3 regions of the Streptomyces luteogriseus genome follow, and region 1 is predicted to be linked to each of the others. Evidence: riboswitches for the same ligand, from Rfam matches in the RefSeq annotation. Region 1 holds a riboswitch; each other region holds the start of a gene.
What was found. A riboswitch is a leader RNA that binds a small molecule or an ion and turns the genes downstream of it on or off. The one in region 1 is predicted to bind cobalamin.

Region 1 (6,156 bases):
CAGGAGCTGGTCGTCGAGGGCCGGCTGGAGCGCATCCAGGGCAAGGGCACGTTCGTCGCCAAGCCCAAGGTCTCGCAGGCGCTGCAACTGACCTCGTACACCGAGGACATGCGCGCCCAGGGCCTGGAACCCACCTCGCAACTGCTGGACATCGGCTACATCACCGCCGACGACCGCCTGGCCGGGCTGCTCGACATCACGCCCGGCGGGCGGGTGCTGCGCATCGAGCGGCTGCGCATGGCCAACGGCGAGCCGATGGCCATCGAGACCACGCACCTGAGCGCGAAGCGCTTCCCGGCGCTGCGGCGCTCGCTGGTGAAGTACACGTCGCTCTACACGGCGCTGGCCGAGGTCTACGACGTCCATCTCGCGGAGGCCGAGGAGACCATCGAGACGTCCCTGGCCACCCCGCGCGAGGCCGGCCTGCTCGGCACGGACGTCGGGCTGCCGATGCTGATGCTCTCCCGGCACTCGCTGGACCGGGGCGGCCAGCCGGTGGAGTGGGTGCGGTCGGTCTACCGGGGGGACCGGTACAAGTTCGTGGCGCGACTGAAGCGGCCCGCCGACTAGCGGCGCCCCGCGGCGCTTCCGTCACTGCTGAGGCCTGGTTTCGGTTGGGTACCGCATTGCGGACGAGGGGTTCCGCTGGCGGCACGCCCTGACCTAGATTGCCTGCGCATTACACAGGTGATCACCAAGGGGACGGAGCCGCCTGATGTCGCAAGCCCCAGAAGCCAGCGGAGGGCCGGTGGTGACGCCCATGCGCGTCGTCATCGCCGTCTGCCTCATTGCACCGTTCGTGGCCATGCTGTGGGTCGGCTCGTACGCGAAGACCGACCCGGCCTTCATAGGGATTCCGTTCTTCTACTGGTACCAGATGGCGTGGGTGCTCATCTCCACCGTCCTGACGATGATCGCCTACAAGCTGTGGCAGCGTGACCAGCGCGCCCGCTCGGCCGCGAAGGGCGGTGCGTCGCAGTGAAGGACGGCGTGAACGGCGTCGCGCTCGGCGTCTTCATCTTCTTCTTCCTGGCCGTGACGGTCATGGGCTTCCTGGCCGCGCGCTGGCGCAAGGCCGAGAACGAGCAGAGCCTGGACGAATGGGGCCTGGGCGGCCGCTCGTTCGGCACCTGGATCACCTGGTTCCTGCTCGGCGGCGACCTGTACACGGCGTACACCTTCGTCGCCGTGCCGGCGGCGATCTACGCGGCGGGCGCGGCCGGCTTCTTCGCCGTGCCGTACACCATCCTGGTCTACCCGCTGATCTTCACCTTCCTGCCCCGCCTGTGGTCGGTGTCCCACAAGCACGGCTACGTCACCACGTCCGACTTCGTGCGCGGCCGCTTCGGCTCGAAGGGCCTGTCGCTGGCGGTGGCCGTGACGGGCATCCTGGCGACGATGCCGTACATCGCGCTCCAGCTGGTCGGCATCCAGGCCGTGCTGGACGTGATGGGCGTCGGCGGCGGCGAGAACACCAACTGGTTCATCAAGGACCTGCCGCTGCTGATCGCGTTCGGCGTGCTGGCGGCGTACACGTACTCGTCGGGTCTGCGGGCCCCCGCGCTCATCGCGTTCGTGAAGGACACGCTGATCTACATCGTCATCGCGGTGGCGATCATCTACATCCCGATCAAGCTGGGCGGCTTCGACGAGATCTTCGCCAAGGCCGGTGAGGCGTACAGCCAGACCAACCCGGCGACGGGCGCGCCGCGCGGTGCGCTGACGCCGGCCGAGCCGGGCCAGTGGACGTACGCCACGCTGGCGTTGGGCTCCGCCCTGGCGCTGTTCATGTACCCGCACTCGATCACGGCGACGCTGTCCTCGAAGAGCCGTGAGGTGATCCGCCGCAACACCACGATCCTGCCGCTGTACTCGCTGATGCTGGGGCTGCTGGCGCTGCTCGGGTTCATGGCGATCGCGGCCGGCATCAAGGTGCAGAACGGGCAGCTGGCGATTCCGCAGCTGTTCGAGACGATGTTCCCGGACTGGTTCGCGGGTGTGGCGTTCGCGGCGATCGGCATCGGCGCGCTGGTGCCCGCGGCCATCATGTCCATCGCGGCCGCGAATCTCTTCACCCGCAACATCTACAAGGACTTCATCAAGCCGGACGCCACTCCGGCACAGGAGACGAAGGTCTCCAAGCTGGTCTCCCTGCTGGTGAAGGTCGGCGCGCTGGCCTTCGTCCTGACCATGGACAAGACGGTCGCCATCAACTTCCAGCTGCTGGGCGGCATCTGGATCCTGCAGACCTTCCCGGCCCTGGTCGGCGGCCTGTTCACCCGCTGGTTCCACCGCTGGGCGCTGCTCGCGGGCTGGGCGGTCGGCATGGTCTACGGCACGGTCGCGGCGTACGGCGTCGCCTCCCCGACGCAGAAGCACTTCGGCGGCTCCGCGAAGGAGATCCCGGGCATCGGGGAGATCGGCTACATCGGCCTCACGGCGTTCGTCCTGAACGTGGTGGTGACGGTGGTCCTGACCTTCGTCCTGAAGGCCCTGAAGGCCCCCGACGGCATCGACGAGACCAAGCCGGAGGACTACACGGCGGACGCGGGCGACCCCGGGGTCCAGGTGGAGCTTCCGCCTGCGACTGCCGGCTCCGCCCACTGATTCCAGGGTTCCGGCCCACCACGAACACCCCGCAGCGGGCCGTCGTGACCACGTGTCACGGCGGCCCGCTGTCACGTAAAGCTGACGCTCCGACACCACCGCGACACAACATCTGGGGGTGCCAACCGAGCCCGGCACAAGATGTATGCTCATGCTCGCTGTCGCCGCAGGGGAATCCGGTGCGAATCCGGAACTGTCCCGCAACGGTGTACTTGTGCATGTTCCGTGCGCAAGCGTCAGTCCGAGGACCTGCCGACAGCGCGCCCGGCCACCCGGCCGGTGTGCCCTGACGTCCGGGCCTCGTGGAATGGGCCGGTGGACGCGACGCCGCGTGCGCTCGTGTGCTGCCCCCTGCCCTCGACGAGGCCCCCGTGCCGAGCGAGGGAGAGCCCCACGTGACCATCGCGCCAGCCGAACCGGTCTCAGCCACCGAGGAGGAGCACGACGCTCCCGGTACCGCGCTGCTGCGGACCCTGACCGAGCTGACCGCCGACCTCCCCGACGCCGACCCCGGCCGGGTCGCCGCCGCCGCGCTGCGCGGCCGGTCCGCCGCCGCGGACGAAGCGGAGTTGCGGGAGCTGGCGACGGAGGCCGCGGCCGGTCTGATCTCCGAGGACCCCGCCTACTCCCGGCTGGCCGCCCGGCTTCTGACCATCGGCATCCGCGAGGAAGCCGCCTCGCAGGGCGTCACGTCCTTCACCGAGTCCGTGGCGGTGGGCCACCGCGAGGGCCTCATCGCCGACCGCACCGCCGAGTTCGTCCGGCTGCACGCGACCCGGCTCGACGCCCTGATCGACACCGGCGCCGACGACCGCTTCGGCTACTTCGGCCTGCGCACGCTGCACAGCCGCTACCTGCTCCGGCACCCGATCACCCGCAAGGTCGTCGAGACGCCCCAGCACTTCATGCTGCGGGTGGCGAGCGGCCTCGCCGAGGACGACACCACCCGCGCGCTGGAGGAGGTCGCGGCCCTCTACCGGCTGATGAGCCGCCTCGACTACCTCCCCTCCTCCCCCACCCTCTTCAATTCGGGCACCCGGCACCCGCAGATGTCGTCCTGCTACCTCCTCGACTCCCCCAAGGACGAGCTGGACTCCATCTACGACCGCTACCACCAGGTGGCCCGGCTGTCGAAGCACGCCGGCGGCATCGGACTGGCTTACTCCCGCATCCGCGCCCGCGGTTCGCTGATCCGCGGCACCAACGGGCACTCCAACGGCATCGTCCCGTTCCTGAAGACCCTCGACGCGTCGGTCGCCGCGGTGAACCAGGGCGGCCGGCGCAAGGGCGCGGCCGCGGTCTACCTGGAGACCTGGCACTCCGACATCGAGGAGTTCCTGGAGCTGCGCGACAACACCGGTGAGGACGCCCGCCGCACGCACAACCTGAACCTGGCGCACTGGGTGCCGGACGAGTTCATGCGGCGCGTGAACGCCGACGCGCAGTGGTCGCTGTTCTCCCCCTCGGACGTGCCGGAGCTGGTCGACCTGTGGGGCGACGAGTTCGACGCCGCGTACCGTGAGGCCGAGGCGAAGGGTCTCGCGAAGAAGACCCTGCCCGCCCGTGAGCTGTACGGCCGCATGATGCGCACCCTCGCGCAGACCGGCAACGGCTGGATGACCTTCAAGGACGCCGCCAACCGCACCGCCAACCAGACGGCCGAGCCGGACCACGTCGTCCACTCCTCCAACCTCTGCACGGAGATCCTGGAGGTCACCGACGACGGGGAGACGGCGGTCTGCAACCTGGGCTCGGTCAACCTGGGTTCCTTTGTCGACACATCGACTGGCGGCCTGGACTGGAAGCGGCTGGACGAGACCGTCCGTACGGCCGTGACCTTCCTCGACCGGGTCGTCGACATCAACTTCTACCCGACCGAGCAGGCGGGCCGCTCCAACGCCCGCTGGCGTCCGGTCGGCCTCGGCGCGATGGGCCTTCAGGACGTCTTCTTCAAGCTGCGTCTGCCCTTCGACTCGCCGGAGGCCAGGGCCCTCTCCACCCGCATCGCCGAGCGGATCATGCTCGCCGCGTACGAGGCCTCCGCCGACCTCGCCGAGCGCAACGGGCCGCTGCCCGCCTGGGAGAAGACCCGCACGGCCCGGGGCATGCTGCATCCCGACCACTACGACGTAGAACTGACCTGGCCGGAGCGCTGGGCGGCCCTGCGGGAGCGCGTCGCCACGACCGGCATGCGCAACTCGCTGCTCCTCGCCATCGCCCCCACGGCCACGATCGCCTCCATCGCGGGCGTGTACGAGTGCATCGAGCCGCAGGTGTCCAACCTGTTCAAGCGCGAGACGCTGTCGGGCGAGTTCCTCCAGGTCAACTCCTACCTGGTGGACGAGCTGAAGCGGCTCGGCGTGTGGGACGCCCGCAGCCGGGAGGCCCTGCGTGAGGCCAGCGGCTCGGTGCAGGACTTCGCCTGGATCCCCGAGGACGTGCGCGCCCTCTACCGCACGGCGTGGGAGATCCCGCAGCGCGGTCTGATCGACATGGCGGCGGCCAGGACTCCGTTCCTGGACCAGTCCCAGTCCCTGAACCTGTTCCTGGAGACGCCGACCATCGGCAAGCTCTCCTCGATGTACGCCTACGCCTGGAAGTCCGGGCTGAAGACGACGTACTACCTGCGCTCGCGCCCGGCGACCCGCATCGCCCGCGCCGCCCAGGCCACCTTCCCCGCGCAGGCCACCCCGGACCCCGAAGCGGTCGCCTGCTCCCTGGAAAACCCCGAGTCCTGCGAGGCCTGCCAGTAATGAGCACCCAGAACCTTCTCGACCCCGGCTTCGAGCTCACCCTGCGCCCCATGCGCTACCCGGACTTCTACGAGCGCTACCGGGACGCCATCAAGAACACCTGGACCGTGGAGGAGGTCGACCTCCACTCGGACGTCGCCGACCTCGCCAAGCTGTCACCGGCGGAGCAGCACCTGATCGGCCGGCTGGTCGCCTTCTTCGCCACGGGCGACTCCATCGTCGCGAACAACCTGGTGCTGACGCTGTACAAGCACATCAACTCCCCGGAGGCGCGGCTGTACTTGTCGCGCCAGCTGTTCGAGGAGGCCGTGCACGTCCAGTTCTATCTGACGCTGCTCGACACCTATCTGCCCGACCCGGAGGATCGCACCGCGGCTTTCGCGGCCGTGGAGAACATCCCGTCCATCCGCGAGAAGGCCTCGTTCTGCTTCAAGTGGATGGACTCCGTCGACAAGCTCGACCGGCTGGAGACCCAGTCCGACCGTCGCCGGTTCCTGCTCAACCTGATCTGCTTCGCCGCGTGCATCGAGGGCCTGTTCTTCTACGGCGCCTTCGCGTACGTCTACTGGTTCCGCAGCCGGGGCCTGCTGCACGGCCTGGCCACCGGCACCAACTGGGTGTTCCGCGACGAGACGATGCACATGTCCTTCGCCTTCGACGTGGTCGACACCGTCCGCAAGGAGGAGCCGGAGCTGTTCGACGACCGGCTCCAGCAGGAGGTGACGGACATGCTCCGGGAGGCCGTCGAAGCCGAGCTGCAGTTCGCGCGCGACCTGTGCGGTGACGGCCTGCCGGG
Region 2 (6,156 bases), 3.8 Mb from region 1:
ATCAGCTCCGCGTCCGGCACGGACTCGCCGCCGAGCAGCACGGTGGGGACACCGGAGGCCTTCAGCGCGGCGAGCCCGTCCTCCCAGGCCCGCTTGCCGCCGAGCAGCCGGACGACGGCGATGGCCGCCCCGTCCAGCAGGGCCGGAAGCTCCTCCCGGACGTCCACGCGGGTCGGGTTGCCGATCCGGTAGTCGGCACCGGAGGCGGCCCGGGCCGCCAGCAGGTCCGTGTCGGCGGTCGACAACAACAACACAGTGCTCATGCGGGTGCTCCCGGTGGAATGAAGGGCAGTCCTTGCGGCGCGCCGGACTCGATGAGCCGCCACAGCGCGTCGGTGTCCGCGTGCTGTTCGATCAGGTCGCCGAGCCGGTCGAGCTGCTCCTCGCGCAGCGCGGCGAACGAGGTGTCCGGCGCGGGCACGAAGCGGCGGCCCGCGGCGGCCGCCACCTCGCGCAGAAAGGCCCGCCGGAAGCCGTCCGACTCCAGTGAGCCGTGCCAGTGCGTGCCCCAGGTCTGGCCGACCCGGCAGCCGTCCAGGAAGGGAATCCCTCCCGTGACGTCGGCGACCCCGTGGTGGATCTCGTAGCCCTCGACGCGTTCGCCGAGGGCCTCGCCCCGCGGCCGGGTGAGGGTCTTCTCGCGGGCGAACCGCACCCGCACGGGCAGGATCCCGAGCCCGTCGACGTGGCCCCGGCGGCTCTCGACGTCGTCCTCGATGTGCTCGCCGAGGATCTGGAATCCGCCGCAGATGCCGAGGACGGGCCGCTGCTCGGCTGCCCTGCGGACCAGGGCCTCGGCGAGCCCGCGCTCGCGCAGCCACTCCAGCGCGCGGACCGTCCCGCGGGTGCCGGGCACGATGACGAGGTCGGCGTCGGACAGTTCCTCCGGCCGGTCCACGAACCGCACCACGACGCCCGGTTCGGCGGCCAGCGCGTCCACGTCGGTGAAGTTGGACATGAGCGGCACGGCGCAGACCGCGACGCGCAGCACGTCCTCGCCGACGGGCGGCGCGACGACGGACTCCCGCACCGCTCCCCGCAGGGAGACCCGCAGCCCGTCCTCCTCGTCGATCCCGAGCCCGTGCCGGAACGGCAGCACACCGTACGTCTTCCGCCCCGTGAGCCCGAGCAGCATGTCCAGCCCCGGCTCCAGCAGGGAGACGTCCCCGCGGAACTTGTTGACGAGGAACCCGGCGACGCAACGTTGGTCCTCGGGCGACAGCAGCGCCACCGTCCCGAAGAACGAGGCGAACACCCCGCCCCGGTCGATGTCGCCGACGACGAGCACGGGCAGCCCGGCGTTCCGGGCGATCCCCATGTTCACGATGTCCGTCCGCCGCAGATTGATCTCGGCGGGAGAACCGGCCCCCTCACAGATCACCGCGTCATACGTGCCCCGCAACTGCTCCAGGCAGTCCAGCACCGTCCCGAGCAACTGCTGCTGCCGTCCGCCGTGGTAGCCGCGCGCACTCAGCTCCCCGACCGGCTTGCCCAGCAGCACGACCTGACTGCTCTGCTCGCCACCGGGCTTGAGCAGCACGGGGTTCATCAGCGCGGTCGGCTCGACCCGGCAGGCCTGCGCCTGCATGGCCTGCGCCCGCCCGATCTCGGCCCCCTCCGTCGTCACGAAGGAGTTCAGGGACATGTTCTGCGCCTTGAAGGGCGCGACCTTCACGCCCTGGCGCACCAGCCACCGGCAGATCCCGGCGGTCACGACGCTCTTGCCGGCGTCGGAGGTGGTGCCGGCGACGAGAAGCCCACCGCTCATGTCATTTCCCCCTGTTCGATGACCGCGTGCTCATCAGCAACCGCGCCCCGGCGCACACCCCCAGCGCGAGCCAGGTGACACGCTTCGACAGCCGCACGGCCCGCTCGACGTCGTGCGTGCCGACGGCCCGCCCCCGCGTGTTCAGCACGGGCCGGTGCTCCACCCGCCCGCCGTACGAGAGCGTCCCGCCCAGCCGCACCCCGAGGGCCCCCGCGAACGAGGCCTCCACGGGCCCGGCGTTGGGACTCGGATGCTGTGCCGCGTCGGCCCGCCAGGCCCGCACGGCCCCCCGCGGTTCCGGCCCGGCCAGCACGGCGAGTACGGCGGTCAGCCGCGCTCCCGGCCACCCCGCGAGGTCGTCCAGCCGCGCGGAGGCCCACCCGTACCGGCGGTAGCGGGCCGATTTGTGCCCGACCATGGCGTCCAGGGTGTTGACGGCCCGGAAGCCCAGCAGCCCCGGCACCCCGCCGACGGCCCCCCACACCAGGGCCCCCACCACCGCGTCGGAGGTGTTCTCGGCGACCGACTCGACCACGGCCCGGGCCATGCCGTCGGCGTCGAGTGCCTGCGGGTCCCGTCCGCACAGATGCGGCAGCCGGGCCCGGGCGGCCTCGACGTCCCCGGCCTCCAGGGCACGCCCGATGGTCCGGGCCTCCCGGGCCAGCGACGTGCCCCCGACGACGGCCCAGGTGGCGGCCGCGGTCAGCGCGACGGAGGCGACGGCGGACGGCCGCACGGCACGCGCGGCGACGGACCCGAGGGCGACGGCGCCTCCGGCACACACGGCGGTGTGCAGCGTGCCCCACCCGCGGTGGTCCCGCCACAGCACCCGTTCCACGGCGCCCGCGGCCCGCCCGAACGCGGCGACCGGATGCCCCCGGCGAGGATCACCGAGCAGCAGGTCACCGATCAGGCCGGCGGCGGCGCCGTACGCGAAGACGCGACCGGCACCCATGGGCTCAGCCGGCCGGAAGGGCGGGCGGGGGTGGGGCGTTGAACCTCGGTCGGCAGCCGCGCATGGCGATATGTGTCCTCACTCAGGGTGTCCACGCCCTGGTTCGACGAGACCGGCGGTGAGAGTTCCTGGCTCCCGGGGATTGCTACCCCGGTGACAGTGGCGGGACCGCGCCGGACTTTCACCGGCTTCCTCTCCTGCCGCCGTATTGGCCCCGGCAGTCCACCACGGCCGGGAACCGCCGTCAACTTGCCGTTGACCTGCGAGGGGAGAGTGTGGACAACCCCACATCGCCTCCGCGTACACACGACGACCGGGCGGCACGGAACCGAAGTCCCGTGCCGCCCGGCGGACACGACGTGACGTCAGGCCCTCAGGCCACGATCAGATAGATCCCGTACCCGACGGCCGCCGCGCACGCCGCGAAGCACGCGTACGCGCCGGTGACCGCGAGTCCCGCGGTCCCGCCCTCGGCCACCGCGCGCTCGCGGCGCGACAGGCCCGTGATGCCGAGGGTGAACAGGCCGACGAGGGCCACGGTGACCACGAGGCTGACACCGAAGACGGAGCCGAGCGCCGCCCAGTCGATCTTCATATCGGAGACTCTTCCTTGTTGCCGGTGGCGGGGTCAGACCGTGGTGGTCGGGGTCGGCGTGCGCTCGGCGGTGGCCTGCGACGGGAACGCGGGGACCGGGTCCTCCGCCGCCGTGGCCGAACCACTCGCGGGGGGCGGCGTCACCGCGGCGATCGCCGTGGTGATCACGCCCGCGGGCTCCGCGGTGTCGGCGTCGGTGTCGTTGACGTTGGTGTGGTCGACCACCTCGCGCCGCGACAGCTTCCAGATCGCTGCGCTGGAGGCGATGAGGAAGACGGCCACCACGGCGGTGCCCCAGCTGCCGAAGCCGGTGACGTACTCGGCGAGCGCGCCCACCAGGGCCGCCGCCGGGAGCGTCAGACCCCATGCGACGAACATCCGTGTCGCGGTGGACCAGCGGACCACGCCGCCCTTGCGGCCGAGCCCCGCGCCCATCACCGAACCGGACACGGAGTGCGTCGTGGAGAGGGAGAAGCCGAGGTGCGAGGAGGCGAGGATGACCGTGGCCGCGGACGTCTGGGCCGCGAAGCCCTGCTGCGGCTGGAGGTCGGTGAGGCCCTTGCCCATGGTGCGGATGATGCGCCAGCCACCCAGGTAGGTCCCGAGCGCGATGGCGAGACCCGCCGAGAGGATGACCCACATGGGCGGGTCGGAGTCGGGCGCGACGGCGCCGCCGGCGACCAGGGCGAGGGTGATGACACCCATCGTCTTCTGCGCGTCGTTGGTGCCGTGGGCCAGGGAGACCAGGCCCGCGGAGGCGATCTGGCCGGCCCGGTAGCCCTTCTTGGACGCCTTGCCCTCGGCCTTGCTGCCGAGCGAGTACGTCAGCCGGGTGGCGAGCAGCGCCGCGACGCCCGCGACCAGCGGGGCGGCGATCGCCGGGATGAGCACCTTGGTGACCAGCACGTCGCCGTGCACCGCGCCGACGCCCGCCGAGGCGATCGTGGCGCCGATCAGACCGCCCATGAGGGCGTGGGAGGAGCTGGACGGCAGGCCGACCAGCCACGTCAGCAGGTTCCAGAGGATCGCGCCGACCAGGGCGGCGAAGATGACCTCGGGACGGATGCCGGCCTCGTCGACGAGGCCCTTTGAGATCGTGTTGGCGACTTCGACGGACAGGAAGGCGCCGACCAGGTTGAGGACCGCGGACATGGCCACCGCAACCTTGGGCTTCATGGCGCCCGTGGAAATGGTCGTGGCCATCGCGTTCGCGGTGTCGTGGAAACCGTTCGTGAAATCGAACGCGAGAGCGGTTACAACCACAATCGCGAGGATCAGCGAGAAGCTTTCCATTTACCCAGGCAATCGTTCGAGGTCATTGGCCAGACGAACGTAGGCAACCTGAGTGAACGGAAGATGAACTGGGAGGGGCGCAGGGGTGACCGCAACGGGGGATCCTCGTTCCGCCCCGGAGCGGCGGCCCCGTGTCCCCGTGGCCAGGTGCCCCGAGCGAACCACTTCAGCCCGTCGAGTGACCCTCTGAAGGTGTTCCGGTCACCCGGCAGTGCCCCCCGCCGTCGTTGTGTACGAAGCGCACGGTTTCCGGACCGAAGTGCCCCCGCCCGACGGCGCTTTGCGTCCCGCCCTGGCAGGATCGCGGCATGGCGGAGCAGCGAGGCGACGAGCGGGGCACGAGGGACGTACGCGGGGGCGCGCGAGGCGCGGGGGAGTCGCGGCTCAGGAGTGCGCGCCCCGAGGAGGCACACGCCTGGGAGGACCTCGTCGCCACGGCCCGCCGTACGGTCTCGGACGGACTCGTCGTCGGCACGTCCGGCAACGTCTCGGTGCGCGTCGGGGACACCGTCCTCGTCACGCCGTCGGGCGTCCCCTACGACCGGCTGGCGCCGGACGACGTGACCGGTGTGGACCTCGACGGCCGGCAGGTCCTCGGCACGCTCGTCCCGACCAGCGAGCTGCCCATGCACCTCGCGGTCTACCGCACCACCGGCGCCCTGGCCGTCGTCCACACCCACGCCGTCCACGCGACGGCCGTCTCGACGCTCGTGAGCGAGCTCCCGCTGATCCACTACATGGCCGCCGCGCTCGGCGGCCCCGTCCGGGTCGCCCCCTATGCCACGTACGGCACCGACGAGTTGGCCGAGAACATGCTCCGCGCCCTCGCCGACCGCTCCGGGTGCCTCCTCCGCAACCACGGCACCGTCACCCACGGCGCCACCCTCGCCCAGGCCTACGACCGCACCGCCCAGCTGGAGTGGATGTGCCGCCTGTGGCTCACCGCCTCCTCGGTGCCCGGCCTGTCCCCGAGCCTGCTGTCCCGGGAACAGCTGACGGAGGTGGAGGAGCGGCTGCGCGGTTACGGGCAGCGAGGCTGAGCCGCCCGCACGGCCGCCGCGGACGTCACCCCGCCGCTGCCTCCCACTGGTCACCCACGGGATCCGCCAGGACACTGGAGCCGTGCGCACTGTCAAAGCGACGGCCGCTGCCGTCACCGCCGTGATCGGAGCCGGTGCCGCCGCGGTGGCCGCCGGCCGGCTCGCCAGCGACGCCGCGCTCAAGGCGCCCCCCGGCAGGCCCCTGCCCACCGAGCCCCGGCTCACGGTGCACGGCACGGCCGCCGGGCAGATCAGCCTCACCCGGGACCTCGCCGCCCTGCGCCCCGGCCGCTACGGCCTCTCCGGCAACGGCTCCCACGCGGTCGTCGGCCCCGTCCTGACCGGCGCCTCGCAATCGGCCGACACCGTCGTGCGCCGCCTGGAGAGCGTCACCCACGGCACGCTGACCTCCGGCGACAAGGTCTGGCTCACCCCGAACGTGTACGTCGGCAACCCCGGCGCCGCCCTCGGACTCGAATACGCCGACGTCGACGTCCCCGGCGAA
Region 3 (6,156 bases), 5.1 Mb from region 1:
GATGTAGCACGGCGAGGGCGTCACCATCACGAGCGCCCCGATCCGCTCCGGCGCCGCCTGCGCCGCCAGCACCCCGACCATGGCACTCACCGAGTGCCCCACGAACACCGCCTGCCGCAGGTCCAGCTCCTCGCAGACGTCGACGACGTCGGCGGCATAGCCCTGGAGCGACGCGTACCGCTCCTCGCTCCAGGCCGCGAGGTCCGAGCCGCCGGAACCGACGTAGTCGAAGAGCACCACCCGATAGCGCCGCGAGAGCTCCGGCACCACCAGCCGCCACATGTTCTGGTCGCACCCGAACCCGTGTGCCAGGACCAGCACGGGCGCGTCGTCGGGGCCCACGACGTTGACGTTGTTCCTGCCACGGATGTCCATGCCGACCATGCTCCCACCTCGGCCGGAGGGATTCGACGGCGGGCCGACGGGCGACGCGGCGACGACACGGAAATCAGCCCAGGTAGAGCGGCACCTTCGAGGCCAGCTCGCCCAGCCGCGCCTGCTCCTCCTCCGTCGGCTGCCGCCGCCCGGTGCCGACCAGCAGGGCGTCCACGTCGTGGAAGGCGGACGGGAACGGGCTCCCCGCGATCTGCTCCAGCATCTCCCGCGACCGGACGAGACCCTCCGCGGGCGGCTGCTCCGCGTCCGGGAGGCAGGCGATCAGGTCGAGGTGGTGCAGCGTCCACTCCATGACGTACGTGGAGAGGAAGTCGCCCACGGTGAGGATCTCGTCACGGGTGCCGACCCGCCCGGCCGGGTCCGCGAGCAGGGCCGCGCGGCCCGCCGCCGAGCCGACGTCGTCCAGATGGAACTTCAGCAGGCTCGGATCCTCGTACGCGGCGGCCAGCCGGACGGTCAGCGCGTCGAGCGGGTCGTCACCGGTCGGCGGGGCGGCGGAGACGTCCCAGTAGGTCAGCGCGTCCCGCGTCGGTTCCCGGTCGGACGGGGTGGCCAGCGTGATCAGGACGTCCTGGGCATCGACGATCAGATGACACACCAGGTCCCGTACCAGCCAGCCCGTACAGCCGGACGGCCGCCCGAAGTCCTCGTCGGAGAGCTCCGCCACCGCCGCGCGCAAGGCCGTCCAGGTGTGAGAGAAGAGATCCACCTCGACACCGTAGTGCGACGCCGCGACGCAGGACCAGCAGGTTTCGGGCGACCGCCGGCGTCACGCACGCGCCGGCGCCCTCACCCTCCGGACGCCCCCAGCCGTCCGCCCACCAGGGCGGCGAGTTCGTCCGCTGTACGCGGGCCGGGCTCCGCCTCGGCCAGCAACCCCTGCGCGCGCAGGAGCTCCGCCGCAGCCGCGCCCCACGGCAGGCGCAGCCCCGCCTCCCGCAGGAGGTCGGTGCGGGCCAGCGCCGCGGCCGCGGGACCGGTGCGGACACCGGACGGGGTGAGGAGCGCCGCGTCGTCGGCCCAGCGCAGAGCGAGGTCGACGTCGTGGGTGGCCATCACCACCGTGGTGCCGGCGGCGCGGAGGCCGTCGAGGGTCGTGAGGAGCCGCTCCTGGCCGTCGGGGTCGAGCCCGGCCGTCGGCTCGTCGAGGACGAGGACGCGCGGCCGCATGGCGACCGCGCCCGCGATGGCGGTGCGCTTGCGCTGCCCGTAGGAGAGCAGATGGGTGGGCCGGTCGGCCAGGGCCGTGATGTCCAGGGCGGCGAGCGCCTCCGCCACCCGCGCCCGTACCTGCGCGTCGTCGAGGCCGAGGTTCAGCGGCCCGAACGACACGTCCTGCTCGACGGACGCCGCGAACAGCTGGTCGTCCGGATCCTGCACGACCAGCTGCACCGTGGTCCGCAGCCGGGTCAGCCCCTTGCGGTCGTACGACACCGGCTGCCCCTGGACCGTCAGCCGCCCCTCGTGCGGCTTCAGCCCGCCGGAGAGCAGCCGCATCAGCGTGGTCTTGCCACTGCCGTTGCGGCCCAGCAGGGCCAGCGAGCGCCCTTCGCGGATGTCGAAGTCGAGCCCGCTGAGCACGGTCGGGCCGTCCTCGTAGGCGAAGGACGCGCCCCGCAGGGCGACGAGGGCGGGCTCGCTCATGTCAGCGGCCTTTCCAGTACGAGGGTGAGGACGGCCAGCGCCGCGAGGAGCGCGCAACTGACCGCCGTGAAGCGGACGGAGACCCGGGCCTCGGGCACCAGGACGCGCAGGGTGCCGTCGTAGCCGCGCCCGGCGAGTCCCGCCTGGAGCCGGGTCGCCCGGTCGAAGGCGCGGACGAACGCGGTGGCGCCGAGGCCGGCCAGGGAACGCCACTCCGCGGCCCGGTGGGTGTGCCCGAGCCGGGCCGCCTGGGCCTCCCGGATACGCCGCATGGAGTCCAGCAGCAGGAAGCTCATCCGGTACGTCACCAGCGCGACGTCGACGACCGGCGCGGGAACCCCGGCCCGGACCAGACGGGGCAGCAGGTCGGACATGGGTGTGGTGAAGGCGAACAGCAGCACGCCCAGGGAGGCCGCCGAGGTGCGCAGCAGCAACTCCCCGGCCCGGAGCGGCCCGTCGTCCGCGAGGGAGACGAAACCGCCCGGACCGCCGACCTGGACGAGCAGCGTGACCGCGCCGGTCACGCAGAAGCCCAGCGGCACCCGGTAGGCCCGCCACAGCCGACGGCCGGGCACACCGGCCGGCCCCAGCAGCACCACCAGGGCGGTCAGCAGCACCAGGGCCGCGCCCGGCCAGGGCGGCAGCGAGATCGCGAGCACGGTGAGGCCGAGCCCGAGCACGGCCTTGTCCACGGGATGGCGGCGGCGCCAGCGACTGCTGTGCGCCGCCGCGTCGATCGGCAGCACCCGGGCTCAGTCCTGTTCCGCGGTGGACTTCCCGGCGGCGCCGGCGAGCGCGCTGTCGGCCTCCCGCTCCAGCGCCCGCTGCTCGCCCTGCCTGCGGCCCCGGCGCAGACCGAAGTAGTAGGCGAGGACCCCGGCACCGAGAGCCGCCTGGAGGGAGAACAACGCCGACTCGATCTCACCGGACGGCGGTTCGTACAGCGGTGAGAACCACGGTTCGTAGTCCGGCTTCAGCTCGGTGATCGCCGTCTCGGCCTCGCCGTCGGAGCCCGTGAACGGCTCCTTCTTGTGGTCGCCGAGACCGAGCGCCAAGGGCAGCACGGCGAGCGCGGCCACGAGGAACAGCAACACCAGGTTGATCTTCGTGTTCCTCTTCATCGCGCCGCCACCTCGGTCTCGGTCCGGGTCTGCTTCTTGGCGAGGAGCACACCCAGCCGGGTCAGTTCGCCCTTGCTGGACTGCACCAGCAGCCGCATCACGAGCACGGTCAGCAGACCCTCGCTCACCGCGAGCGGGATCTGCGTGACGGCGAAGATGGAACCGAACTTGCCGAGCGCGCCCAGGAATCCGCTGCCCGGGTCGGGGAACGCGAGCGCCAGCTGCACGCTGGTGACGCAGTAGGTGGACAGGTCGGCGACGAACGCGCCGGAGAACACCGCCACCATCAGCGGCGCGTTGGAGCGCCGCAGCAGCTTGTAGACGGCGTATCCGGCCCAGGGGCCGACGATCGCCATGGAGAAGACGTTGGCGCCGAGCGTGGTCAGGCCGCCGTGCGCGAGCAACAGCGCCTGGAACAGCAGGGTGATGGTGCCCAGCACCGCCATGATGGGCGGCCGGAACAGGATGGCTCCGAGGCCCGTGCCGGTGGGGTGGGAGCAACTGCCGGTGACGGACGGCAGTTTCAGGGCGGACAGGACGAACGTGAAGGCGCCGGACGCACCGAGGAGCAGAGTGCTCTCGGGGTGCTCGCGCACTTCACGGGTGAGCGACCGGACCCCGTGGACGACGAACGGCGCCGACGCGACGCCCCAGGCGACCGCGTGCGCCGGAGGAAGGAAACCCTCGGCAATGTGCATGGCTCAGCAGACCCTCTCCAGCACCTCGTGGATGGTTGACGCGCCTTGGCCGGTCTCCTGGCTGACGGGTACCACCGCCCGGACTCCGCCTTCCCGGGTCACAAGGACCCAGTGGCTGCCCGTGAGGGCTGGAGCCGGACTTCCCGATTCACAGTGGCGAGGGCCGCACCGGCATCACACCGGATTTCCCGTTCACCAAGGCCTGGTGACAATAAGGCCGGGGTAAGGGCGATGACAAGCCACCCAGGGGGCGCGCGAGGGGGCGCCCACTCGCACACCGGCGCATCCCCCGGCTGATCCACACGCCACGGTCAGGGGCGCCACCGTGCGACGTCCGGGCCGTGTCAGCCGTCGCCCTCGTCGTCCCCGCCGCCGTCGCCTTCCCCGTCATCCCCGGCCTGGCCCGGCTTCTCCGGCGTCGGCTGCTCCGGCCCGCCCGCGCCCGCCTCTTGCGTCGGAGCCGGGGATCCGGGTGCGGGCGCGTCGGGTGTCGGGGAAGCGGCCGGCACGGACGGAGTGACATCGGCCACGGTGCCGGTGGCCGGCGTGCCGGCCACCCCCGGACCGGCCGCCGGACCGGCCCCGGGACCGGCCTCGGAACCGGCGGACGAAGACGACGCGCTGTCGGTGGACGGCGTGGCGGCGGGGCTGCTCGCGGTCGGGGACGCGTCGGGCTCGGTGCCCTCCGCGGTCGTGTCGGGTGAGAACCAGCGCATGCCGATGAGCATCGCGGCGAGGAAGAGCGCCGCGGCGGCGGCCGTCGCGGCCAGTCGCGACCGGTTGCCCGGGCCGCCGCGCCCGCGGGAGCGGCCCGAACGCCCCGCCTGGGCCGCCCGGGCCGCGCTGCGGTGTCCCGTGGTGGCGGGCAGGGCGTACGTGGTCGGGGTGCCGGCCTCGGCCGCCGCGTACGGCCCCGGCCCGGCGGGCATCGCCGTGGACGTCGTCCTGGGCCGCGGCGGCGAGGCCTGCGGCAGCGGCTCGGGCAGGCCACGCCAGGCGCCCCCGGCGAACCACTCGGCGGCCTGCTGGGCGGTGGGCCGGTCCTCGGGCTGCTTGGCGAGCAGACCGAGGAGGTAGTTCTCGAACGCCGGTGGCAGTCCGGTGACTCCGAGCTCTCGGGGCGGCACGGGGGCGGAGTCGAGATGCTGGTGGAGGAGGGCCACGGCGGTGTCGGCCTGGAACGGTGGACGTCCGCTGAGGAGCTGGTAGAGCACGCAGCCCAGGGAGTACATGTCGGAGGCGGGACCCGCCTGCTTGCCCAGGGCGCGCTCGGGAGCGAGGTAGAGGCCGGTGCCGACGATCTGCCCGGTGGCGGTGAGCGCGGCGCCCGGGTCGTCGAGGAACCGCGCGATGCCGAAGTCGCCGATCTTCAGGGTGCCGCCCGTGTCCAGCAGCAGGTTGGCGGGTTTGACGTCCCGGTGCACGATGCCCTGCCCGTGCGCGGCGGCGAGTCCGGCGGACGCCTGTGCGGCCAGATCGGCCACCTGCTCGGCGGGGAGGGCGCCGGAACCGGCCAGCACTCCGGCGAGGCTGTCGCCCTCGACCAGCTCCATCACCAGGTACAGCCGGTTGTCGTACTCGCCGAAATCCAGGACGCCGACCACGTTGGGGTGGTTGAGACGCCCGGCGGTCTGAGCCTCCAGACGGAACCGGGAGGTCGCCGTGGCATCGGTGTCCTGGGGGAGCAGCAGCTTGAGGGCCACCGCTCTGGCGAGCGTCTCGTCGTACGCGCGCCAGACCTCTCCCATTCCACCGCGCCCGATCTCAACATCCAGCCGGTAGCGGCCCGCTAGCAGCACTCGTCCTCGTCTCACGTGTGGGAAAGTCGTTGCCGCAGGCCGAACTCCCCGCTTACGCACGGGGATTGGTGGGGGGTGCCGCAGCCGACCCAGGATACTGGCGCGGCGCGGCCACCGAACTCCGCAGCGGTGTCCGCGAAGGGTGCGCTCCGGTGATTCCCGGAGCGAACCGGAACGAAGGGGTCGCCCGCCGGGGTGACACCCCGGCAGGCCCGGTTGCCTCGGAGCGCGAGCGGGGTCTCAGCCCCCGGTGCCCGCCTCCTTCGCACGGCGCGGCAGCAGGGGCACCGCCAGGGCCGGTACGGCCGCGAGGACCAGCCACGGCACGGCGGCCGGCAGCCCCAGGTCGAGCAGCGAGCCGGTGGCCGCGCTGCCGGCCAGGACGATCAGACCGGAGACGGACGACAACGCGCCCATGTAGAGCCCGAGCCGGCCCTCTTCGGCGAGGTCGGGCACCCAGGCGCGGGCTGCGGGCACCACCAGCATCTGCCCCACGGT

Region 2: it holds a riboswitch for cobalamin, as region 1 does, so the genes downstream of both, BJ965_RS30060 (cobalamin biosynthesis protein) here and BJ965_RS12740 (ribonucleoside-diphosphate reductase subunit alpha) in region 1, are expected to answer to the same signal.
Region 3: it holds a riboswitch for cobalamin, as region 1 does, so the genes downstream of both, BJ965_RS35725 (energy-coupling factor ABC transporter permease) here and BJ965_RS12740 (ribonucleoside-diphosphate reductase subunit alpha) in region 1, are expected to answer to the same signal.

The regions. Positions count from the first base shown of each region.
Region 1 is NZ_JACHMS010000001.1:2,991,509-2,997,664, forward strand. It holds gene BJ965_RS12725 (GntR family transcriptional regulator) at 1-570, shown strand, start outside; gene BJ965_RS12730 (DUF3311 domain-containing protein) at 716-982, shown strand; gene mctP (monocarboxylate uptake permease MctP) at 979-2,607, shown strand; cobalamin riboswitch at 2,753-2,878, shown strand; gene BJ965_RS12740 (ribonucleoside-diphosphate reductase subunit alpha) at 3,003-5,360, shown strand; gene BJ965_RS12745 (ribonucleotide-diphosphate reductase subunit beta) at 5,360-6,156, shown strand, end outside.
Region 2 is NZ_JACHMS010000001.1:6,749,945-6,756,100, forward strand. It holds gene cobN (cobaltochelatase subunit CobN) at 1-263, opposite strand, end outside; gene BJ965_RS30055 (cobyric acid synthase) at 260-1,768, opposite strand; gene BJ965_RS30060 (cobalamin biosynthesis protein) at 1,770-2,723, opposite strand; cobalamin riboswitch at 2,824-2,981, opposite strand; gene BJ965_RS30065 (hypothetical protein) at 3,097-3,318, opposite strand; gene BJ965_RS30070 (inorganic phosphate transporter) at 3,352-4,611, opposite strand; gene BJ965_RS30075 (class II aldolase/adducin family protein) at 4,920-5,651, shown strand; gene BJ965_RS30080 (alpha/beta hydrolase family protein) at 5,734-6,156, shown strand, end outside.
Region 3 is NZ_JACHMS010000001.1:8,042,330-8,048,485, forward strand. It holds gene BJ965_RS35700 (alpha/beta fold hydrolase) at 1-375, opposite strand, end outside; gene BJ965_RS35705 (maleylpyruvate isomerase N-terminal domain-containing protein) at 449-1,105, opposite strand; gene BJ965_RS35710 (energy-coupling factor ABC transporter ATP-binding protein) at 1,186-2,040, opposite strand; gene cbiQ (cobalt ECF transporter T component CbiQ) at 2,037-2,786, opposite strand; gene BJ965_RS35720 (energy-coupling factor ABC transporter substrate-binding protein) at 2,793-3,161, opposite strand; gene BJ965_RS35725 (energy-coupling factor ABC transporter permease) at 3,158-3,859, opposite strand; cobalamin riboswitch at 3,890-4,074, opposite strand; gene BJ965_RS35730 (serine/threonine-protein kinase) at 4,204-5,658, opposite strand; gene BJ965_RS35735 (MDR family MFS transporter) at 5,899-6,156, opposite strand, start outside.